3 regions of the Polaromonas aquatica genome follow, and region 1 is predicted to be linked to each of the others. Evidence: predicted binding sites of a transcription regulator. Region 1 holds the regulator's gene; each other region holds the start of a gene.
The links. The regulator FNR, encoded in region 1, switches genes on or off when oxygen is low (the NO sensors DNR and NnrR bind a similar motif). The targets are predictions, from matches to a motif close to TTGATNNNNATCAA.

Region 2: ACFQND_RS05245 (universal stress protein) is a predicted target of FNR. The motif match lies at 2,484-2,497, and genes of this name have one in related genera.
Region 3: ACFQND_RS07005 (TraR/DksA family transcriptional regulator) is a predicted target of FNR. The motif match lies at 2,325-2,338, and genes of this name have one in related genera.

The regions. Positions count from the first base shown of each region.
Region 1 is NZ_JBHSRS010000013.1:17,005-21,837, forward strand. It holds gene ccoG (cytochrome c oxidase accessory protein CcoG) at 1-1,102, shown strand, start outside; gene ACFQND_RS04220 (FixH family protein) at 1,138-1,431, shown strand; gene ACFQND_RS04225 (hypothetical protein) at 1,418-1,678, shown strand; gene fnr (fumarate/nitrate reduction transcriptional regulator Fnr) at 1,672-2,391, opposite strand; gene hemN (oxygen-independent coproporphyrinogen III oxidase) at 2,586-3,968, shown strand; gene ACFQND_RS04240 (sulfite exporter TauE/SafE family protein) at 3,968-4,657, shown strand; gene ACFQND_RS04245 (extracellular solute-binding protein) at 4,801-4,833, shown strand, end outside.
Region 2 is NZ_JBHSRS010000013.1:239,832-244,664, reverse strand. It holds gene ACFQND_RS05255 (wax ester/triacylglycerol synthase family O-acyltransferase) at 1-1,207, shown strand, start outside; gene ACFQND_RS05250 (alpha/beta hydrolase) at 1,131-1,991, shown strand; gene ACFQND_RS05245 (universal stress protein) at 2,006-2,428, opposite strand; gene ACFQND_RS05240 (hypothetical protein) at 2,603-2,965, opposite strand; gene ACFQND_RS05235 (orotate phosphoribosyltransferase) at 2,973-3,698, opposite strand; gene ACFQND_RS05230 (helix-turn-helix domain-containing protein) at 3,700-4,602, opposite strand; gene ACFQND_RS05225 (Zn-dependent hydrolase) at 4,719-4,833, opposite strand, start outside.
Region 3 is NZ_JBHSRS010000015.1:135,912-140,744, forward strand. It holds gene ACFQND_RS06995 (zinc-dependent alcohol dehydrogenase family protein) at 107-1,105, opposite strand; gene ACFQND_RS07000 (phasin family protein) at 1,345-1,812, opposite strand; gene ACFQND_RS07005 (TraR/DksA family transcriptional regulator) at 1,848-2,252, opposite strand; gene ACFQND_RS07010 (bifunctional acetate--CoA ligase family protein/GNAT family N-acetyltransferase) at 2,409-4,833, shown strand, end outside.

The DNA of each region.
Region 1 (4,833 bases):
TTGGTGTGGCTACGCCTGCCCACAAACGGTTTATACCGAAATTTTCATGTGGGTGGAGCGCAGGATTGAAGGTGACAGGATAGCCCGGATGCGCCTGGATAAGGGCCCCTGGAGTATTGCCAAAATTTTCCGCAAGACTGCCAAGCATGCGGTCTGGATAACGATTGGCTTGTGGACGGGCTTTACGTTTGTCGGTTATTTCACGCCGATTCGCGAGCTGCTGGGCGCGGTTGGAAGCTGGGCTCTGGGGCCGTGGGAATTGTTCTGGGTGCTTTTCTACGGCTTTGCGACTTATGGCAATGCCGGCTGGATGCGCGAGCAGGTGTGCAAATACATGTGCCCTTATGCCCGCTTCCAGAGCGCGATGTTTGACCGCGACACGCTGATCGTTACCTACGACGGCGCGCGGGGCGAGCACCGGGGCTCACGTCGGCGCAGCGAAGCACTGGCCCAGTACCGCGCCAAAGGTCTGGGAGACTGCATTGACTGCGGCCTGTGCGTGCAGGTTTGCCCCACGGGCATAGACATTCGTGATGGCCTGCAATATGAATGCATCAGCTGCTCGGCCTGCATCGACGTGTGCGACAGTGTCATGGAAAAAATGAACTACCCGCGCGGGCTGATCCGCTACAGCACACAGAACGGCATGGACCAGAAACTGTCCCGTTCCGCGATGTTTCGCCGGGTGCGGCGGCCCCGGGTTCTTGTGTACACGGCGGTGCTGGTGGCCATCGGTACGGGGATGCTGTGGGCCTTGCTGGTTCGGCCTTCGTTCAAGGTGGACGTGGTGCGCGACCGTGGCGCGATGGCCCGCCAGGTGGGCCAGGGTCAGATTGAAAATGTTTACGGCCTGCAGATCATGAATGCAACCGAGCATGATCAGCAGTATGTGCTCAAGGTGGAGGGGATGGCGGGAGCCCGGATTGTGTCCGACGCGCAGGTGGTGGTCGACGCCGCCGGTGCGCGCTGGGTTCCGGTGCGGGTGCAGGTGCCGCCCGATGCCGTGGCTGCGGGCTCTCATCCCATTACCTTTGTGATTTCGAAGCAGGGCGCTTCGCAGGATGAAGTCGTCGAAAAATCGGTTTTCCTGGTACCGCGTTAAGGTGTTTTCCTAATATCCTTGTGGAGGACTTTTTCATGAACCCCGCCAGTAGAGACAGTGCAAACATGCTGCATTCGCCTGAAGTCCGCCCATGGTGGAAAGAGCCCTATGTCTGGATGGTGATTGCCGGGCCGCTGTCGGCGGTGCTGGCCTGTATCGTCACTGCGTTCTACATCATGCAGGGGCCGGACGCCGTTGTATCAGAGGACTCTTACCGTGAGGGGCTTGAGATCAGCCGGGAGGTGAATGCGGCAAAACCGCTGATGCAGCCGGCCCAGACGGGCCGCAACCACAGCGCAACCGGGGGAAAAAGCAATGAAAAACCATGACCAGCCTGAAGCCCAGGGTCTCAAACGCTGGGGACTCATCATCTGGCCGGCCTTTTTGGCGGCCTGCCTGCTTGAAGTGCTGGTTTTTTCGATGATTGACCCTGGCGAGATTCATTGGCCAGGCCTTGAGCTGCAGGCAAGCCGCAAGGGCGTTTATACGGTGGCTTTTTTTATGTTTTGGTTTATCGCTGTGATCAGCAATGGCCTGGTGTTATGGCTTGCCGAGCCTGACGCCATCAATCAATGACACTGGGGCACATTGACAATGCGCTTTAGCGCATCGGCGTCCAGGATGTGGATGTTGCGCTGCTTTACCGCAATCACGCCATCATCGGCAAATTTTGAAAACGTGCGGCTCACGGTTTCGAGTTTCATGCCCAGGTAGCTGCCGATTTCCTCGCGTGTCATGCGCAACACCAGTTCGGATTTCGAAAAACCACGTGCCTGCAGGCGCTGCACCAGGTTGAGCAGGAAGGCGGCCAGCCGCTCTTCGGCCCGCATGCTCCCGAGCAGCAGCATCACGCCGTGGTCCCGCACGATTTCCCGGCTCATGATCTTGTGCACGTGGTGCTGGAGGGCATTGACCTCCCTTGAGATTTCCTCAATGCGGTCGAAGGGCATCACGCACACCTCGGCGTCTTCAAGCGCCACGGCATCGCAGGTGTGCTGCTCGTTGACGATGCCATCCAGGCCGATGATTTCACCGGCCATCTGAAAGCCGGTGACCTGGTCCCGTCCGTCTTCAGTCGTGATGCCGGTTTTGAAGAAGCCGCTGCGAATGGCATACAGCGAGGTGAATTTTTCCCCCGTGTGGAAAAGTGCCGCGCCGCGCTTGACGGTCCGCCGGGTTGCCACCAGTTCGTCAACACGGATCAGCTCCTGGGTGTTTAGGCCAACAGGCATGCACAGTTCGCGCAGATTACAACTCGAACAGGCTACTTTGATGGTTTCTTTGAGCATTTGGGGGCAGTGTGAACAGTCCGGTTGGTGTTTAGGTCGTTTTTCCGTGAAAGAGGCGGCATCCGTCGCGAACGCAACGAATCCATGATGTAGATCAGATTATGCCGATGTGGGACTGCGGAGGGTTTGATACAGGTCAAGGCGAGGGCTGATATTTGGCGGCACAGTGTGCATTCTTCCAAGGAAATCAGTTCATGAGTGTTGTTTCGCCCGACCTGCTGCGCAGATTTGACCTGAACGGGCCGCGTTATACCTCCTATCCGACAGCGGACCGCTTTGTCGAGGCCTTTGCTGCGGATGACTATGCACAGGCGCTGTCGCAACGCCATGGCGGCGCCGCAGCCATGGCGTTGCCGCTGTCCCTGTACGTCCACATTCCGTTTTGCGAGTCCCTGTGTTACTACTGCGCATGCAACAAGATCATCACCAGGCATCACGGCAAGGCCGATGAATACCTGCGTTACCTGGGCCGCGAAATCGATTTGCAAGTGGCCCATGCAGGTATTGGTCAGGTCGTGAGCCAGCTGCATCTGGGTGGAGGCACGCCGACTTTCCTGAACGACATGCAGCTCAGGGCATTGATGGCCCTGTTGCGCCGCAGTTTTTCATTTACCCCGGGTGGTGAGTATTCGATTGAAATTGATCCGCGAACCGTCGATGAGGCCCGGCTTGCAGTGCTGGCCGAACTGGGGTTCAACCGGCTGAGCTTTGGCGTGCAGGATTTTGATCCGGCCGTACAGCGGGCAGTGCACCGTGTCCAGCCAGCGGAGCAGGTGTTCGGCCTGGTTGACGCTGCCCGTTCGAAAGGTTTTGAGTCCATCAATGTTGACCTGATTTATGGCCTGCCCATGCAGACGCCGGAATCATTTGACCGGACACTTGAGCAAGTGACGGCATTGCGGCCTGACCGGGTTGCGCTTTATGCCTATGCGCACCTGCCGGAACGTTTCAAGCCGCAGCGCCGCATTGCAACGGCTGAATTGCCCGATGCCTCCGCCAAGATGGCCATGTTTTCCCGTTCACTGGCGGCGTTTGACGCTGCCGGCTATGTTTATGTGGGCATGGATCATTTCGCCTTGCCCGGCGATGCGCTGGCTGTTGCCAAACGGCAGGGCCGCTTGCACCGAAATTTCCAGGGCTACAGTACCCAGCCCGACTGCGACCTGATTGCGCTGGGCGTTTCCGCCATAGGCCGCGTTGGTGCCACCTACAGCCAGAATGCCAAGACGCTGGAAGAGTATTACGACCATCTCGATCAGGGGCGCCTGCCGGTTGTTCGCGGCCTGGCCCTGTCGCGCGATGATCTGCTCAGGCGCGCCGTCATCATGGCATTGATGTGCCAGGGGCAACTGCAGTTTGAGTCCATTGAGCTGGCTTACCTGGTTGATTTCCGGAGTTACTTTGCGGCAGAGATGGAGGCGCTCGCAGCGCTTGCCGATCAGGGACTGGTTCGTTTGAGTGATTCCGGTATCGAGGTAAGTGCCCAGGGCTGGTTTTTTGTGCGCGCTGTCGCCATGGTGTTTGACCGCTATTTGCAGGCTGACCGCAACCGCGCCAGGTTTTCGAAAATCATTTGATGTCTGCGACCCTTCTAGCCACGGCCTTGCTGATGGGGCTTGCCGGAGGGCCTCACTGCGTGGTGATGTGCGGTGCGGCTTGCGCGGGTATGGGACGTGCTGGCGGTGGGGCCAGCACACTGGCCATCTGGGGTTTTCAGGCGGGCAGGGTTGTGGGGTATTCCACCCTGGGCGGCCTGGCTGCTGCATCAATGCAGGGGCTGGGCTGGCTCAGCATTCATTCCGCGGCCCTCAGGCCCGTCTGGACGCTTTTTCATGTGGCTGCGGCCCTGCTGGGGCTGATGCTGCTCTGGCGGGCGCGCCAGCCTGCGTGGCTTGAGGATTCTGCGCGCGCGGTCTGGGGCCGGGTGCGTTCCATTGCGGGCGGCCAAACCGGAAGGGCTGGGCTTGGTGCGCCGATCCTGCTGGGTGCATTGTGGTCCTTGCTGCCTTGTGGTTTGCTCTACTCGGCCTTGCTGGTGGCTGCGCTGGGCAGCAGCATGCAGGAAGGCGCTGCCGTCATGGCACTGTTTGCCCTGGGCAGCGGTGTTTCCCTGATGGCCGGGCCATGGCTGTGGCTTCGGCTGCGCGGGCAGGGTTCGGGGCAGTGGGCCATCCGGCTGGCCGGCCTGGCGCTGTTCGTGACCTCCCTGGGCGCGCTGTGGATGGGCCTGGTGAACAACACGGCACCCTGGTGTCTGACGCCTTAGAGATGCACCAATCGCGTGCGGCGACACAGCAGGACGTGGCCGCAAGAAGGCCAGAAATAGCTCTTACAATCCGTTTTCCCGGGTGAAGTACAAAGCCCCGGGCGTCTGTTTTCTGACATTCTTCACGGATTTAAAAAGACATTATGAAAAAGCAGTTGTGGTGTTTTGCGTTCTCG
Region 2 (4,833 bases), 220 kb from region 1:
GGTGCCGCGCGAGGTAGCACCACCCGACCCGGGCCGGCGCCGCAAGCTGGAATCGGACCTCAAGCTCGGCAAGATGATAGGTTCGGTGTTTTCGAGTTCGCTGGGCCAACTGGTCAAGGCAGCAAAATCACTGCCCTCCGCGGCCACCACCTTCGGCAGCACACTGGCCAAACAGTCCATGGCAAGCTCCGGCACGGGCGTCAAGGCCAAGATGCCCATGAAGCTGGCGCCGCAAACACCTTTTAATGCCGGTATCACTACAGGCCGAGTGTTCGTAACGGCCACCGTCCCGCTGGCTGAGTGCAAGGCCATGGGCAAGGCGGTGGGCGGCTCGTTCAACGACATCGTGCTGTGGATCTGCTCGACAGCTTTGCGCAACTACCTCAGCCAACACCACAGCCTGCCGAAAAAATCACTTGTTGCGGCCATGCCGGTGTCGCTGCGTGAAGCCGGTGCCACAGACGCCAGCAACCTGGGCAACCAAGTCAGCATGAGCCTGGTGGAACTGGGCACCCACCTGGCGCATCCCCTCAAGCGCATGAATGCCATCATGGCGTCCACCGCCAAGGTCAAGACCTCCATGCAGAGCCTCAAAGGCTTGCTGCCCACCGACTACCCTTCACTGCTGGCACCGTGGCTGGTGGGCGGCGCGGCCAAAATGGCATTGAATGCCTACGGCAAAAGCGGCATGGCAAGCCGCCTGCCCATGGTGGCCAACCTGGCCATTTCCAACGTGCCCGGTACACCGGTGCCTTTGTACCTTGCGGGCGCGCAGTTTTTAAGCTTTCACCCGCTGTCCATCATCATGCACGGGCTGGCACTGAACATCACCATCCAGACTTATGCAGGTCACGTTGACTTCGGCATCGTTGCAGACAAAAAGGCACTGCCGCATGCCAGCGATCTGGCAAAAGCCATTGAGGCGGCGTTCAGGGAAGCGCAAACCTTGATGGCCTTGCCTGCAGCGACAACACAGGCTGCGCCAGCGAAAGCCCGAAAAACCACGTTATCTCCGGTCACAAAGAAAACAAAAGCAGCCAGCCATGCGAAACATGCCCCTGTAAAAACCGGCAAGCGCCCCGATACTGTCAGCAAGCCAAATACATCAAAAAAAACCAATGCCCCAAACCATGGCAGGCCAGTCCTCAAAACAGCATCCGAAAAATCCGCAGCAAAAACAGTCAAGCGCAAAACCGTCGCCAGGTAACGCGCCTGCGCCCCACGACCAACCACCCAGCGCCTGGCTGCTGGCGCTGGAGTTGCGGGCGTTCTGGGAGTTTGGCGCTCTGCTGCCTTCCTGGCCGCTACTGGCGCGTGCGCCCAAAGGCGATGGCCATGCCGTGATGGTATTTCCTGGTCTGTCGGCCAACGACGCGTCCACCGTGCCCTTGCGGCACTACCTGCAGTCGATCAACTACAAACCTTGGGGTTGGGAGCAGGGTTTTAACTTTGGCCCACGCGCAGGCGTACTTGATGAAGCCAGGAACAAACTGGTGCGCACCTTTGAAAGCACTGGCCGCAAGGTGAGCCTGATTGGCTGGAGCCTGGGCGGTGTCTATGCGCGTGAGCTGGCCAAGGAATTGCCGCATATGGTGCGCACTGTTATCACATTGGGCACGCCGTTTGCGGGCTCGCATAAAGCCACCAATGCCTGGCGCATTTATGAGCTGACCAGCGGCCGAAGTATTGAAAAGGAAGCGGAAAAATACGACCTGCCCGCAGCACCGTCCATGCCAACCACCAGCATTTATTCACGGACCGATGGCGTGGTCGCCTGGCAGGCAAGCATCCAGGCCCCCGACACAAGCAACCCCGATACCGAAAACATTGAAGTACTGGCGAGCCATATCGGCCTGGGCGTGAACCCCTGCGCGTGGTGGGCCGTGGCTGACCGCCTGGCCCAGCCCGAGGGCGGCTGGCAACCTTTTGAGCGAAAATCAGGTGTGCACGGGCTGATATTCCCCAAACCAGCCAACACCTTCACCCGCTAGGGTGATGCAGACAATCAGCGTACTATCAGCACCGGCATGCGGCAATTTGCCAGCACCTGGGTTGCCACCGAACCCATGACCAGATTGACCAGCGCGCCATGGCCGTGGGAGCCCAGTACCAGCAGGTCAAATTTTCCGGCTTGAGCAGCCTTGGCGATGGTCTCCCCGACGGACCCCACTTTCCAGCTGCTTTTGGCATCAATGCCGTGGCGCAACAGGAATTTGGTGACAGGTGCCAACACCTTTTCGGCTTCTTCGGAAAAATACTTCTCCACGACAGCCTTGCCCACAGCACCGCGCACGCGCGGCGGCAAGGACGGTTGAACGGTCAGCACGGTGTACTGGTTGTTTACAGCGAACAGCTCATCATGCGTGGCAAGGTAGGCCAACATTTTTTTTGTGTATTCGCTACCGTCAACCGCAAGAAGAATTTTCATGATGCGCCCTCAATGAGTAAATCGATCCAGTGTACTTGGGGCTGTGCAATGCATGTTGATGCAAATCAATATGCCCGCAAACTTGTAACTCACCATCAGCATCACGCACCAGCGCCGGATATTTGGCTGCACCAAGAGGCCGGGCAAGCCCCAAAGCAAGGACTCTGGCCGTGTTCAGAACTCGTGCACGTTGAACTGGTAATCCGCAGTCACTTCACCGAGCAGGCGAAGCCCGACATCCGGTGGCGAGGCCAGTGCCTGGGCGATCTTTTTGTTGAAGCCCACCAGGATGGCCTTGGCCTTGTCGGCAAACTCCGGGCTGACACCCTGGTCCTCGTATTGCAGGACGTAGCCGTGCGCAGCAACGCCGATCACAAAAAAGAACGCGGCATTCGCGGGCTCCTGCGTCATCAGGCCAAAGGCAGCCTTGTAGAGCAGCTTGAATGAATCGGTTCCGGATTCCGCTGCTTCGAACCTGCCTGCTTCTTCATCAAAAGTCATTACCAGTACCTCTTTATCGACTCGTTTCAATCCCATGCCGCCATCATACGACCGGCTTCATGTCCGAAATGCCACCATGCACAGAAGACCACTGAGCAGGATTGGCAAGAAAAGCCTCAATTTCAGCCACGGCCCCCGCATCCAGATGGCCGCTGTCCCGCCCCACCGCCAGGACGTCGGTCCAGGTCGCGAGTGCATGCAGTGCCACACCGAAAGGCGCCAGCAATGCCTCAACCGGGAAAGTGCCATAGTCAAAAATGACAAACAGGTCCTTGACGCCGGCTCCTGCAGATGTGATGGCACGCAGGAAGTTAACCTTGGAAGTGCCGGCCGCCACCATGTCATCCACCAGCAGCACACGGCTTGCCTGCGGCGTTACGCCAACCATCTGGCTGCCATGGCCAATTCCGCGGGTCTGCTTGCGCACGTATTGCAAAGGCAATTCGAGCTCATCCGCCATCCAGGCTGCAAAGGCGATGCCACTGGCCTCGGCACCGACAATCGACTGAATGCCATCCAGGCAGCCGCGCTGCCTTAGCAGATCCAGCCCTTGTTTAACCAACTCACGGCGTGCCGCAGGAAACGATATCAGGCGCCGGCAATCCATATACACAGGGCTGGCCCAGCCGGAGGGCAAACGAAACGGCTCTTCCTTGCGAACCTGTACACAGCCACTGTCCAGCAGCATGCGGGCCACGTTTTTCGAAATCTCGGAACTGGGATAAAACGCCATCTGGAGGTCTTTCTCGGGGTATTTTGGATGTGACAATCTACGGCCTGGCGAGCAGCTTGCGCAGGCGCTCGGCACCGGCCCGGCCTTTGTAGGAGGCTTTCCAGAGCCGCTCTATCATTTGCTCATACAGCTTGACGGCTTCGGGCGAAGCCGTGACCGTGGCAATGCCATTGCGTACATTGGGCAGCTCGCCGAGCCGGAACGGGCTCAGCGCCAGGACGGAACGGCTGGCGCTTTGAAACAGCTGAAAGGTCGAGGACGGCATGGCATCGTCCACAAGGCCGACCTGCACATGCATGGGTTCGCTCTCCATCAGCTCTGCAATGCGCTCGATTTCCTGCCGGGCGGCCTGGATGCGTTCCTTGCGCAGCGCTTCGGGCAGGTCCAGCCGGCCCACCAGGCCGGTATGCAAAAACCGTTCAAGGTCACGCAAGCCAACCAGGCTCACAATGCCCGGCCGCCGCTGGGCAAACGCGGCCTTGCGCTCCTGCAGGATCTGCACCAGCTGGTCGATTTCCTTCACACGCACAGCCTCGCCGCTTTGGGACGAGGCATCACCTTGCGGCAGCGTCTCCAGCAACATGAGCCTGAGGTAGTTCAGGTAGTCACCCGAGGTCAGCAACAGTGAAATCGGCTCGAAGTGCGCCATGATGCGGTCCGCGCCCTGCTCTAGTTGGCGCATGCGCTCAAAAAAGCTCAGGAAATTGGCGTAATACTCCACCTCCACACCGAGCAGCGAAGCCATTGATGTACCCAGGAGCTGGGCTAGGCGCTCCACCGTCTCGATCTTGACGATTTCGCCTTTTTCCATCCGGTAAACCACGGCGCGCGACACGCCAAGCGATTCGGCAACATCTTCGGCCTGCAGCGATGCGCCCAGGCGGTAAGCCCTGAGCCGGTCGCCCAGCGCCGCATAGTCAATGGATGAAGAAAGATTCATGTGCAATACGGTCGATATCGATAGCCTGTCGCCTGCGGCCGAAAAACAAGTGCAATGAGCCCAACAGTGTCTCATGCCGGGCTTGCCGTTTTCCTGGCATAACCCTCATGGCCGGCCTACTGCGCTGCAGTGCCCGAGAGTTTTTCCACTGCGTCATCCAGCACCTGAACGCCCAGCATGAAGTCATCCATTTCCATGGCTTCATCCGGGTTGTGCGAACCATTCTGGTTG
Region 3 (4,833 bases), on a different contig from region 1:
CGGAATTGAGGGGGTGAGAGTGCTTTCTCCAGCCGTTTCATTGGGACTTTCGGGGGCCTTCCGGGCATGCCTTCAAGACATTCGCTCACTGAATTTTCAGATCAGCTCAAGGTACCAGCACGGCAGCACCTAGCAGTCGACCCGCCCGCAAATCGTCCAGCGCTTCATTGGCGTTCTCCAGCGGATAGGTTGTCGTTACAACGCGCAAAGGCACCTTCAATGCGAAGCGGAGAAACTCCGCCGCATCGGCACGTGTGAGGTTGGCTACTGATAGTAATTGCCGCTCCTCCCACAGCAGCCTGTATGCGAAAGACGGGATGTCGCTCATGTGGATCCCGCCGCAGACGACGCGGCCACCCTTGCGCACCGCGCGTAGCGCGAGGGGTACCAACTCGCCGACAGGCGCAAAGATAATGGCAGCATCCAGAAGTTCGGATGCCGTCTCATCCGATCCGCCGGCCCACACTGCGCCTAACGAGCGGGCAAACTTCTGTGCCTGTATATCGCCGGTGCGGGTGAACGCGTGGACGTTCCTACCCTGGTGTAGCGCAACCTGGGTAATCAGGTGCGCAGCCGCGCCAAAGCCGTAAATGCCGAGTTTCAGGGCGTCATCGCCGGCCATACGCAACGATCTCCAGCCGATCAGCCCGGCACACATCAATGGCGCAACGTGAACCGCATCTGTCAGCACTGTCAACGGCAGGCAGAAAGCGGCTTCAGCGACCACATGCGTGGCGAAACCGCCATCGCGTCCGTGGCCGGTGAACAATGGCTGGTCGCAAAGGTTTTCGCGGCCCAAGCGACAGAAGGCGCAATGTCCGCAGGTGTGCGCGAGCCAAGGCACTCCGACACGATCGCCAGGGACCAGCTCAGACACACCATCTCCGATGCACTCGACAATGCCGACGATCTCGTGGCCAGGTACCAGCGGCAGATGCAGCAACGGTAGCTCCCCGTCAACGACATGCAGGTCGGTACGACACACCGCACACGCTTCGACACGCAGACGCACTTCACCCGGCCCCGGCTCGGGAACCGGGCGCTTCTCCAGGCGTAGCGCCTCGCCAGGTTTGTGCAGAACCATCGCGCGCATCATGGGCTGAATTCCAGTTTGGGGTCGGTGCGATCAATCCCTGCGGCATTGCACCATATCGATTCGAACAACCTATGTCTGTGTGCCGATGCCGTTTTTTTTTGCCAAGGGCAGGGCGTCAGGCTCCACATACCCTGATCAAAAGTGCAAACTCCACGCTACTTGATACACCAAAGTGCTTCAGAGGTATCCACATTTATTCAGGTTGCACCGGATGGTTATGTGCACCCGAACTGAGGCCCGACTGGCGGTCAGTGCGTGTTTGCCTGGTTTGCTGTGCCGTTCAGCGAGTTATGCAAGATCGCTTGCCAGGCCTCGAATGCCGGCTTCAGGCCATTCTCGGGTGCTGTATGGAGCAGATGAGTGCCGCAAGTCGCCATATCGACTTGCGTCTTGATCATCGCAGCAGCCAACTGCTGCCAATATTGGGTCGCGCCTTGCAGGTCAAAGCGCATCAACTCCGACTGAATGGCCAGCCAATCGGATGGTTCGCTCTGACTGCGCAGCTTCTGCGCGACCGCCTCATGATGCACCGAAGCATGATGCGCGGCTTGCTGCTGGATTTTCCGCATGGCTTCGGAGCCGCGAAATACGGCGCAGGCGCTTTCAGTTGCCAGAATAAGCTGTTGGCGACCAAGGTCGGCCAGCAGGTTCCAGGGCGCCGATCTGGCGGTCATAGTCTCGGTGGACGGGGCGGCGTGGGAAGTTTTTGTACTCATGAGGGCTCCTTTCGGGGTGGTTGGCGGTGACGGGATCAATGTCGCAGGGCTGGTGATCGCGCCTGCTCGTGAATGGATTGGCATGCGGTGCAATAAGGTGTTTCCGGTAGTGCCGAGAGCCGCCGCAGGTCGATCGCTTCGCCGCAATCAAGGCAACGGCCATAGCTCGAAGCTTTGCCGCGGCTGCCGTCTTCAAGGCGGCGGCGGGCCGCGAGAACTTGCGCCAGATCTTGGGCGGCATGCTCCGCTTTGGCTTCGCTGATCGTGGACAGTGACTGTTCCGTGGCCATATCCTTGAAGTCCATGACATCATGCGGCGCAGCTCGTTCCCCCTGGTCAGCCAGACTCCCTCCAGCGCGCAGGATGGCGCGTAATTCCGCCTCGCGTTGAGCAAGAAGCTGGCTGAATCGGGGGGCCAGGCTACTGTTGTATGTGTCCACAGGAATTTCCTCATTGGTCGTACTGAATGGTCCTACTTAAAGGTCATTTTCTGGCGCGCAAGCGTTCGGTCCTTGATCTGGCGCAAGTGATGGCGTGATCATTGCGTTAACCTGAAGTTATCAGGCGGGATGACCCATCGGAGTTCAAGGATATTCATGAGCGTACGCAATCTCGAAGCCCTGCTCCAGCCCGCTTCGGTGGCTGTGATCGGAGCCTCCGACCGTGAAGGCAGCTTAGGGGCGGTTGTGCTGCGCAACCTCAAGCTTGGAGGGTTTCAGGGACCAGTCTGGCCGGTCAATGCCCGGCATGCGAGTGTCGGAGGTGAGCAGGCCTGGCCAGATATCGAATCGCTGCCGCAGGCGCCTGACCTGGCCGTGATTTGCACACCGGCAACCACTGTGCCGGGGTTGATTGCTGCCTTGGGGCGCAAGGGAACACGTGCCGCCATGGTGCTCACGGCAGGCCTGAAACAGCCAGCAGGCGACGATGGTCTTTCGCTGGAGCAGCGCATGCTGGACGCTGCGCGGCCCTACCTGCTGCGCATTCTGGGACCGAATTGCATAGGCGCGCTGGTCCCTGGCGCCCACCTCAATGCAAGCTTTGCGCCGGGTAATGCGGAACCGGGCCGGTTGGCCTTTGTGACCCAGTCGGGCGCGCTGGCGACTGCCATGCTGGACTGGGCTAACAGTCGGGGTATCGGTTTTTCACATTTTATCTCGCTGGGCGACAGCGCCGATGTAGATTTCGGCGACGTGATCGACTACCTGGCCAGCGAGCCGGGGACCCGGGCCATTTTGATGTATGCGGAATCGATCAAGGCGGCGCGAAAGTTCATGTCGGCCGCGCGGGCGGCCGCGCGCAACAAGCCCTTGATCATGGTCAAGGCTGGACGGGCGCCTGATGGCGCCAGGGCCGCCGCTTCGCACACCGGTGCCCTGGCTGGCTCTGACGAGGTATTTGACGCTGCCGTCATGCGGGCCGGCATGCTGCGGGTGGACACGCTGGAGTCGCTGTTCGATGCCGCCGAAACACTAGCCCATATACGCCCCTGGTGCGGTGAGCGGCTGGTGATCCTCACCAATGGCGGCGGCGCCGGCGTGCTGGCGGCCGATGCGCTGGAGCTGGGCGGGGGCAAGCTGGCCCGCCTGGGCGAAGAAACTCTGACAGCCCTAGATCAATGCCTGCCAGCCTCCTGGTCGCACGGCAATCCGGTCGACATCATCGGTGATGCACCCGTTACCCGCTATCAAGACGCATTGCGCGTGTTGCTGGCTGCACCCGATGTGGACGCGGTGTTATTCATGCATGCGCCTACAGCAATCGTTCCTGCAGCAGCGATTGCATCAAGTTGTTTGCCGCTGATCCAGCAGTCCGCCAAGCCGGTGCTGAGTTGCTGGCTGGGCGGCGCAGCCGTGGCGACGGCGCGCGCCGCCTGCGGTTCGGCGGGCATTGCCAGCTACAACACGCCGGAACGCGCGGCGACGGCATGGTTACAACTGCTCAACCACGCACGCAACCAGGAAGCCCTTCAGCAGATCCCGTCCGCTGCGCTGGACGGCCTCATGCCCGATCAACAATGCGTTCAGTTGCTTCTGGAGCAGGCGCTGCGTGACGGCCAGGAGTGGCTCAACGCGGCACAAGCACAAATGTTGTTGCAGGCTTGCGGTATCCCCATCGTCGAGACTGAGCAGATCCAGGGCATTGAAGAAGCAGTCATCGTCGCCGATCGCATGGGTTATCCCGTCGTACTGAAGATTGTTTCGCCCCAGGTCATCCACAAATCGGACGTCGGCGGCGTGGCGCTTGGTCTGGCGACTGCGGACGAACTCAGGGCGGCCGCCATGAAGATGCGCCAGCAGGTGGCGCGCTTGCTGCCGCTGGCCGTGGTGCTCGGCTTCACCGTCCAGCCCATGGTTCGGCGACCCGGAGCTCATGAATTGATTGTGGGTATCGCCACCGATGCCGTGTTCGGCCCGGTTGTCCTGCTGGGCGAGGGTGGAACCGCTGTCGAACTGAGCAAAGCGCACGCGGTGGCACTGCCGCCGCTCAATGGCAATCTGGCCCGTGACCTGATTGTCAAAAGCCAGCTTGCTCCCATGCTTGCTGGCTACCGCGGCCGCCCACCCTCCGATGAACACGCGTTGCTGGCCACACTGTTGAAAGTCTCACAAATGGCTTGCGACCTTGGCTGGCTGGCGGAACTTGACATCAACCCGCTGCTGGTTGATGAACTGGGGGTTCTCGCACTGGATACCCGGGTCAGGCTGCGGCCGGCGTCGGCAGGAGAGGGTAGCCAGCTTGCCATACGCCCGTATCCGTCGGCGCTGGAAGAGCGTCTCCAGTTGGCGGGGCGTGACCTGCTGCTGCGACCGATCCGTCCCGAAGATGGTCAGCGCCTGATGGGCTTCTATGCCAAGGCATCTCCCTCCGACATGCGCCTGCGCTTTTTCATGGCGCGGCGCGAGGTGCCGCATTCCGAGCTGGCGCGCTACAGCCAGATCGACTATGACCGCGAGATGACCTTCATCGCGCTGGCACCCGGGGAGTGTGAGAACCCAACCATGGTGGCAGAAGTACGGG